One region of the Fictibacillus sp. b24 genome, then DNA from elsewhere that is predicted to be linked to it. Evidence: riboswitches for the same ligand, from Rfam matches in the RefSeq annotation. Region 1 holds a riboswitch; the other holds the start of a gene.
What was found. Region 1 has a riboswitch for glycine ahead of gcvT (glycine cleavage system aminomethyltransferase GcvT). Riboswitches for the same ligand answer to the same signal wherever they lie in the genome.
Positions count from the first base shown of each region.

Region 1 (3,429 bases):
TGAAGGTTAATTCCTTCTCCACCTGCTTCAGTTGCAATCAATACTTGAGCACGTGTTTTAAAGAGATGAGTCATCCAATCTTTTTTACTTCTTTTAAATCCGCCTCTAAACGGAACAGAAGAGATGCCATGCTGCTGCAAAAACCACTGTAAATACAATTGAGTAGCACGATACTCTGTAAAAATGATGACCTTAGAATCAATGGATTGAATCAGTTCTAAAGCTTTTAATGCTTTGGAGTTTTGTTCGACCAACTCAATTTTCTTCATCAATTCCACGATTCTGTTTTCCATCAAGGTAGTAGGAACTTCTTTTTGCAGCATATTTTTGAGTGTTAAAAAAACAGCTTCACGTGAACTGCATGCTTCACGCTGCAATGTAACGATAGAGAACTTACTTCTCTCAAAGTATGGATCACGCTTTAGTTTGGAGATTTCATCGTAAAGGTCACGTTCGGTTTTTGATAATGTAATAGGTATCGTTTTGACGAGCCGCTTCGGCCATTTTAGACCCGTTTCTTCTCTTCTGTTACGAACCATAACCTTGTTAACAAGCTGTTTGAGCTTTTCTTCATTTTTCAGCGAAGATTTATCTTCTTTAAAATCTTTATCAAAGTTCTCTCTGTTTCCTAGATGCCCAGGTTTTAATAAAGATACGAGATTAAAAATCTCCTCAACTCTATTTTGTACGGGAGTGGCTGTTAACAACAAGCAGAACTTCTTTTTTAACAGCTGTACAAATTCATAGTTTTTTGTTTTTTTGTTTTTGAGTTTGTGTGCTTCATCTATAATAACAAGATCATAATCCTGATTTAGCACGATATCACGGTGGGGAGCACGCTTGGCAGTATCAATCGAAGACACAACAACGTCGCATTGTTCCCAGACGTAAGCTTTTTTCTGTGCAATAGCAGGTATAAAGAACTTTTGATTCAATTCATTTGTCCATTGAATAACAAGTGAAGCTGGAACAAGAATTAGAATCTTTTTTGCCAGTCGTCTAATCATGTATTCTTTTAATATTAATCCTGCTTCAATCGTTTTTCCTAGTCCAACTTCATCTGCCAAAATTGCTTTTCCGTTCATCTGTTCTATAACGGTTGTTGCAACGTCCAGCTGATGAGGCAGAAAAGTCATCTGTGGCAGATGATCTGGAGCTTGAAGTCCTAGAAAATCAGGAATTGCCAGGTGATGTTCTGCCTCTAATGCTAAGTTATACAATTCCCAATTGGCCCAAGGTCCATCTTCTTCCACGCGCTTAAAAAAGTCATCGTGCCAATCTCGCTGAAACTGAACGTCGATTTTCATAACGGATTTCCTTTCTTTAAAAAAGTTCGTTGCCATTCCATTTGTAAAAATGATAGGATAATAATGTAGTAAACATAGTAATAGTATGTGCGACCTTGGACAATAACATACTCGCGAATGAAAGTAAGAGGAGAGACTGCGTTAGCGGCGCCGAAGGAGCAAACAATTGTGAAACTCTCAGGCAAAAAGACTCTTGCTAGACGCATCTCTGGAGAGTGCTTTTTAATAGATGAAAGCCACCAACGAAGAAACTCAATGATATTTTGAGAAACTTACAGGTTGCAGGACAGAGGATCCCATTTTAAGGGGTCTTTCTGTCCTTTTTTTGTCCAGAAAAGTCCGAAAATTTTTAAGTATGAAAAAGGAGGAATTCACATGGCTACATTGTTACGAACACCGCTATTCGAAACATACAAAGAACACGGTGGAAAAGTAATTGATTTTGGTGGTTGGGAATTGCCTGTTCAGTTCTCAAGCATTAAAGAGGAACACGAGGCTGTTAGAACAAAAGCAGGTTTATTCGATGTATCTCACATGGGAGAATTTGATGTACGAGGACCGAATGCATTATCGTTCCTGCAATATACGATGACCAATGATGTTTCTAAACTTCAAAACGGCCAGGCTCAATATACGGCTATGTGCTATGAAAACGGCGGTACAGTGGATGATCTTTTAATTTATAAAAGAGATGAAAACGATTACTTGCTCGTTGTGAATGCCTCTAATATTGAAAAAGATTTCGAATGGCTAAACAGCAAAAAGCCAGAAGGTGTAGAACTTGTAAATGTTTCTCCTGAATATGCACAGCTTGCAATCCAAGGACCTAAAGCAGAAGAAATTTTACAGAAGCTAACAGATACAGATCTTTCTGAGATCGGATTCTTCCGTTTTAAAGAAGATGTATCACTAGCTGGAATCTCCGCCCTTGTTTCTCGAACAGGCTATACGGGAGAAGATGGCTTTGAAATTTATTTAAAAACTGAACATGCAGAAAAGCTGTGGAGATCTTTGCTTGAAGCGGGCCATGAAGACGGCTTGCGCCCGGCTGGACTCGGGGCGCGCGACACTTTACGCTTTGAAGCTAAACTTGCTCTATACGGTCAAGAACTTACAAAAGAGATCACTCCAATAGAAGCTGGTATCGGATTCGCAGTGAAAACAGATAAAGAAGCAGATTTTATCGGCAAAGAAGTACTGGCAGAACAAAAGAAAAATGGAGCGCCAAGGAAGCTTGTCGGCATTGAGATGATCGATAAAGGTATCCCGCGGTCTCATTATGAAGTATATAAGGGCGATGTGAAGATTGGAGAAGTTACAACCGGGACACAATCGCCAACATTAAAGAAAAATTTAGGCCTTGCTTTGCTTGAAAAGGACTTTACAGAGCTAGGTACTGAAGTGGAAGTACAGATTCGCCAAAAACGCTTAAAAGCAAAAGTTGTTGCTTCACCATTTTATAAACGAGGAAAATAGAGTTTTTAAGGAGGAGAAACCATGACATTCCGCTATTTGCCAATGACAGCCCAAGATAAAAAGGAAATGCTTGAAACGATTGGAATTGAAACGACAGAAGATCTTTTTCAAGATATTCCAGAAGAAGTTCGCTTTAAAGGACGTTTACAAATTGAGGAAGCTTTGTCTGAGCCTGAGCTCGTGAAAGAAATGGGCCGTTTGGCTGCGTTAAATAAAAATACAAAAGAACATGCATCATTCTTAGGAGCTGGTGTGTATGATCACTATACTCCATCGATCGTAAATCATATGCTTCTTCGCTCTGAGTTTTACACAGCATATACGCCATATCAGCCTGAAATCTCACAAGGTGAACTTCAAGCGATCTTCGAATTCCAAACGATGATCTGTGAATTAACCGGTATGGATGTTGCCAACTCTTCCATGTATGATGGCGGAACTGCACTTGCTGAAGCGGGTCTTCTATCTGCAGCGCAAACTCGCAGAAAGAAAATCGTTGTATCCAAGTCCGTTCATCCAGAATCTCGTGATGTACTGAAGACTTATGCTAAAGGACAGCATCTACAAGTAGTAGAAGTTGAAATGGAAGATGGAATGACTTCACTTAACGCTTTGCGTGCTGAAGTGGATGAAGAAACGGCATGTG
Region 1 is NZ_JAUCES010000005.1:1,561,083-1,564,511, forward strand. Features, by position in the region: gene QUF49_RS08020 (DEAD/DEAH box helicase) at 1-1,307, opposite strand, end outside; glycine riboswitch at 1,425-1,510, shown strand; gene gcvT (glycine cleavage system aminomethyltransferase GcvT) at 1,683-2,783, shown strand; gene gcvPA (aminomethyl-transferring glycine dehydrogenase subunit GcvPA) at 2,805-3,429, shown strand, end outside.

Region 2 (3,429 bases), 1.4 Mb from region 1:
TAAAACAATAGATAAATGAAAGCACCTAATCAGATGGCTGAAGTAAATTTTTTGCTTCAGAGCAGTCAGAATTAGGTGCTTTTTATAGTTATGGCGTAGTTTTTCTTTTAGTTGGATACAGTACAAATAATAAAATAAACCACAATGGTGTCAGCAATAAAGCCGGACGAGTAGCATCTGCAACGAGCAACACGATTAGAATCAGCCCGAACAGTGCTAGTACCACATAGTTAATGAATGGCGCAAAAGGTGCTTTAAATGCTGACTTTTTGTGGAGATCTGAACGATGTTTTCGATATTTAATATGGCTTATTAAGATGACGCTCCACACCCAGATAAAACAGATCGCACTGATTGTTGTTACAATCCCAAATGCCTGCTCTGGAATCAGCTTACTCAGGAGCGCTCCCGCTGAAACGACAACGGCAGATATCCAAAGCGCGTTTCCAGGCACATGATTTTTAGTCAGTTTTTTAAAAGATTGAGGCGCCTGCTCACTCTTGCTTAACGTAAATAGAATCCGGCTCGTTGAAAACAATCCGCTGTTACACGCAGATGCCGCAGATGTCAGAACAACGAAATTAATTATTCCAGCCGCAAGCGGTATTCCTATTAAGCTGAACGTTTTAACGAAAGGACTTTCCGCTGCGTTTAATTGTGTCCATGGATTGATGCAAAGAAGGACAATCAAAGCGCCGACGTAGAAAAACAAAATTCTAAGTGGAATCTTATTTATGGCAGAAGGAATATTTTTTCTGGGATTAGACGTTTCCGCCGCCGCCACACCGACCAATTCCACTCCAACAAACGCAAACACAACCATCTGAAACGAAAGTAAAAATCCAGTCATTCCATTTGGAAATAGACCTCCATGCTCCCACAGATTGTTCATTGAAACAGCTCCCGCATCGGTTTGGTAACCAATCACGAGCAAAACAACCCCTATTACAATCAATGCGAGAATGGTAACCACCTTGATCAAAGCAAACCAAAACTCCAATTCCCCGAAAAGCTTAACCGTTAAAAGGTTAAGCCCAAGTAAAAGCAACAAACAGACAATCGCCGGAACCCACTGTGGTATGTCAAACCAATATTGCACATAGACACCGACCGCAATCACATCAGCCATTGCTGTCATGATCCAGCAGAACCAATACGTCCATCCTGTGATAAACGCAGCCCGTGGTCCAAGATAGTCCTCCGCAATATCGGTAAACGACTCATACCCTTCCTTAGAAAGCAACAACTCCCCTAGCGCCCTCATCATAAAAAACAAGGCGATCCCAACGATCAAATAAGCAAATATAACAGACGGCCCGGCAAGCTCAATTGCTTTACCTGAACCTAAAAATAATCCCGTACCAATCGTTCCGCCAATGGCAATCAGCTGCACATGACGGTTGGCTAAATCTCTCTTTAACTCATGCTGTGACACGTATGAATCCTCCTTCTAAGATGAAAATAAAACGTAAAAAAGAGACTGGAAGAATCTCCAATCTCTTGTACATTAGAATATTAAAAAAGCATTACTGCGCTATAAATTACAGGCACAACAAAGTCAAACTTCAATACTCTTCTGTCCTTTTGCCTGAGATGGTGAACCCTTCGGCGCCGCTTACCAAGCGGTCTCTCCAGAAGCTGCTCCTGCTGTAGTACGACCCACAGCAATCATAGCTTGCTATCTATATATTTTTAGTAGTTCTGAATATAGTTTTTAATACTATTACGGAGTTGGGGTTTTGTCAAATGTTTGATACTGGGCTAGCCTTTAAAACACCATTTAACAGTCTTAAAGATTGTTGTTGGTTATAGATTAGTTGATTATAAAAAAGAATTCCAGCTAGCAACTGCTTGGCTGGAATTCCTATTTTAGTTATTAATTTTTTGTTACTAAATAAGCTTTATACTCTTTAACACCAGCTTTTTCTACATATACTCCTAATACCCAATCCCCATTAGGTAAGGTTGTTCCCTTTTGCACGGTACCATCCCATGAAAATTCATGATACGGAGCTTGAGCATTTGTAAATAAACCGATTGTATCCACAAACCCACCAATTGAATTATTTGGCCCTAGCATATAAACATCATACCTTAATACCTCGGCCCCGCCAGGTAAATAAGAACCAACATAGTATGAACCTTCTGCTTCTTTTTCCATAAATGCACCAGTTACACGTGGATAATCAGGCTCACCAACAAAAAGAATCGTCGGAACATCAATAGTTTGATTACCGTCACTTACTTTAATTGTTCCTTCATAATAACCTGGCTTTAATTTAGACGTATCAACTTGAACATTGAAGTTCACCTGTTGAGACTTATTTGCGTTCACCTTCAGGTTATTGCTTGTCATTACTTTAATTCCGTCTGGATTATCTGCAAATTCTACTTTAAAGCTATATGTCTTCGTTTTATCTGAAAGATTTTTAATTTCAAAGCTTTGTCTTTCAGTTTGTTTGCCACTGTCTTTTACAAATTTCCCGAAAGAGTGGCTGCCAGGAGCTACAAGAGTCTTAGTATTCAATGCATCAACAACACGGATGCTTCCTGCTCCTTGCGTATTATGCGGGTACACTTCACCTGTTGCTGGATTAATCATATCTTCTGCAGTGTTCATTAATGCAGCTTTTATATCATCCGTTCCCCAGTGAGGGTGCTTCTGTAATAATAATGCTGCAGCACCAGCAACATGAGGTGAAGCCATACTTGTTCCTTGTAACGCTGCATAACTATTTCCAGGGAATGTACTAACGATATTCACTCCAGGTGCAGAAACATCCGGCTTGATCATCCAAGTATGTGTCACTGGTCCACGGGAAGAGAAGTCAGCCATTGTTTCTCCTACAGCACTAGCAAATTCAATTTCAAAACTCACTGTAACATCATCCACTTTTGCAAGGAGTGCCTGTCCATCAGCTTGGTTCAACATTATCGTTGGAACAGCCATTCCTGGGATTAAAGGCATGCTCCCAGCTTGATTATTATAAAGAACCGCACCTTCTGCACCGGCTTTTTTCGCTTCTATTGCTTTATCAACAAATGGAATTCCGGCTCCACGGCTGATTAATGCTATCTTACCTGTTAAATCTTTGCCTGCAAAATCAGCAGGTGTACCAAAACCTACGTCTACCAGTTCAAAATCTTGATCGTTTAAGGCAAGCAAGTCTGCCTCTGAAGGATGCCCTTGTACAGCTGAAGAGGCATAAGAAACACCATCAGATGATGTTGTTTTTGCAGTGAATACATTATACGGTAATTGAGTAGCCCCAACAGAGATCGCATCACGAGAAGTCCCTGGAGATCCTACTGTCCAGTTATTCGGACCAGAATTTCCGTTAGAAGTTACAGCCACTACCCCTTCTGCCATCGCCCAGTCCAGTGCAATAGAAGTCGCCCAGTCAGGGTTGTTCAACGAGTTCCCTAGCG
Region 2 is NZ_JAUCES010000005.1:135,052-138,480, reverse strand. Features, by position in the region: gene katG (catalase/peroxidase HPI) at 1-11, shown strand, start outside; gene QUF49_RS00820 (amino acid permease) at 89-1,435, opposite strand; glycine riboswitch at 1,567-1,645, opposite strand; gene QUF49_RS00815 (S8 family peptidase) at 1,877-3,429, opposite strand, start outside.
Region 2: linked by a shared signal. The riboswitch ahead of QUF49_RS00820 (amino acid permease) and the one ahead of gcvT (glycine cleavage system aminomethyltransferase GcvT) in region 1 are both predicted to bind glycine.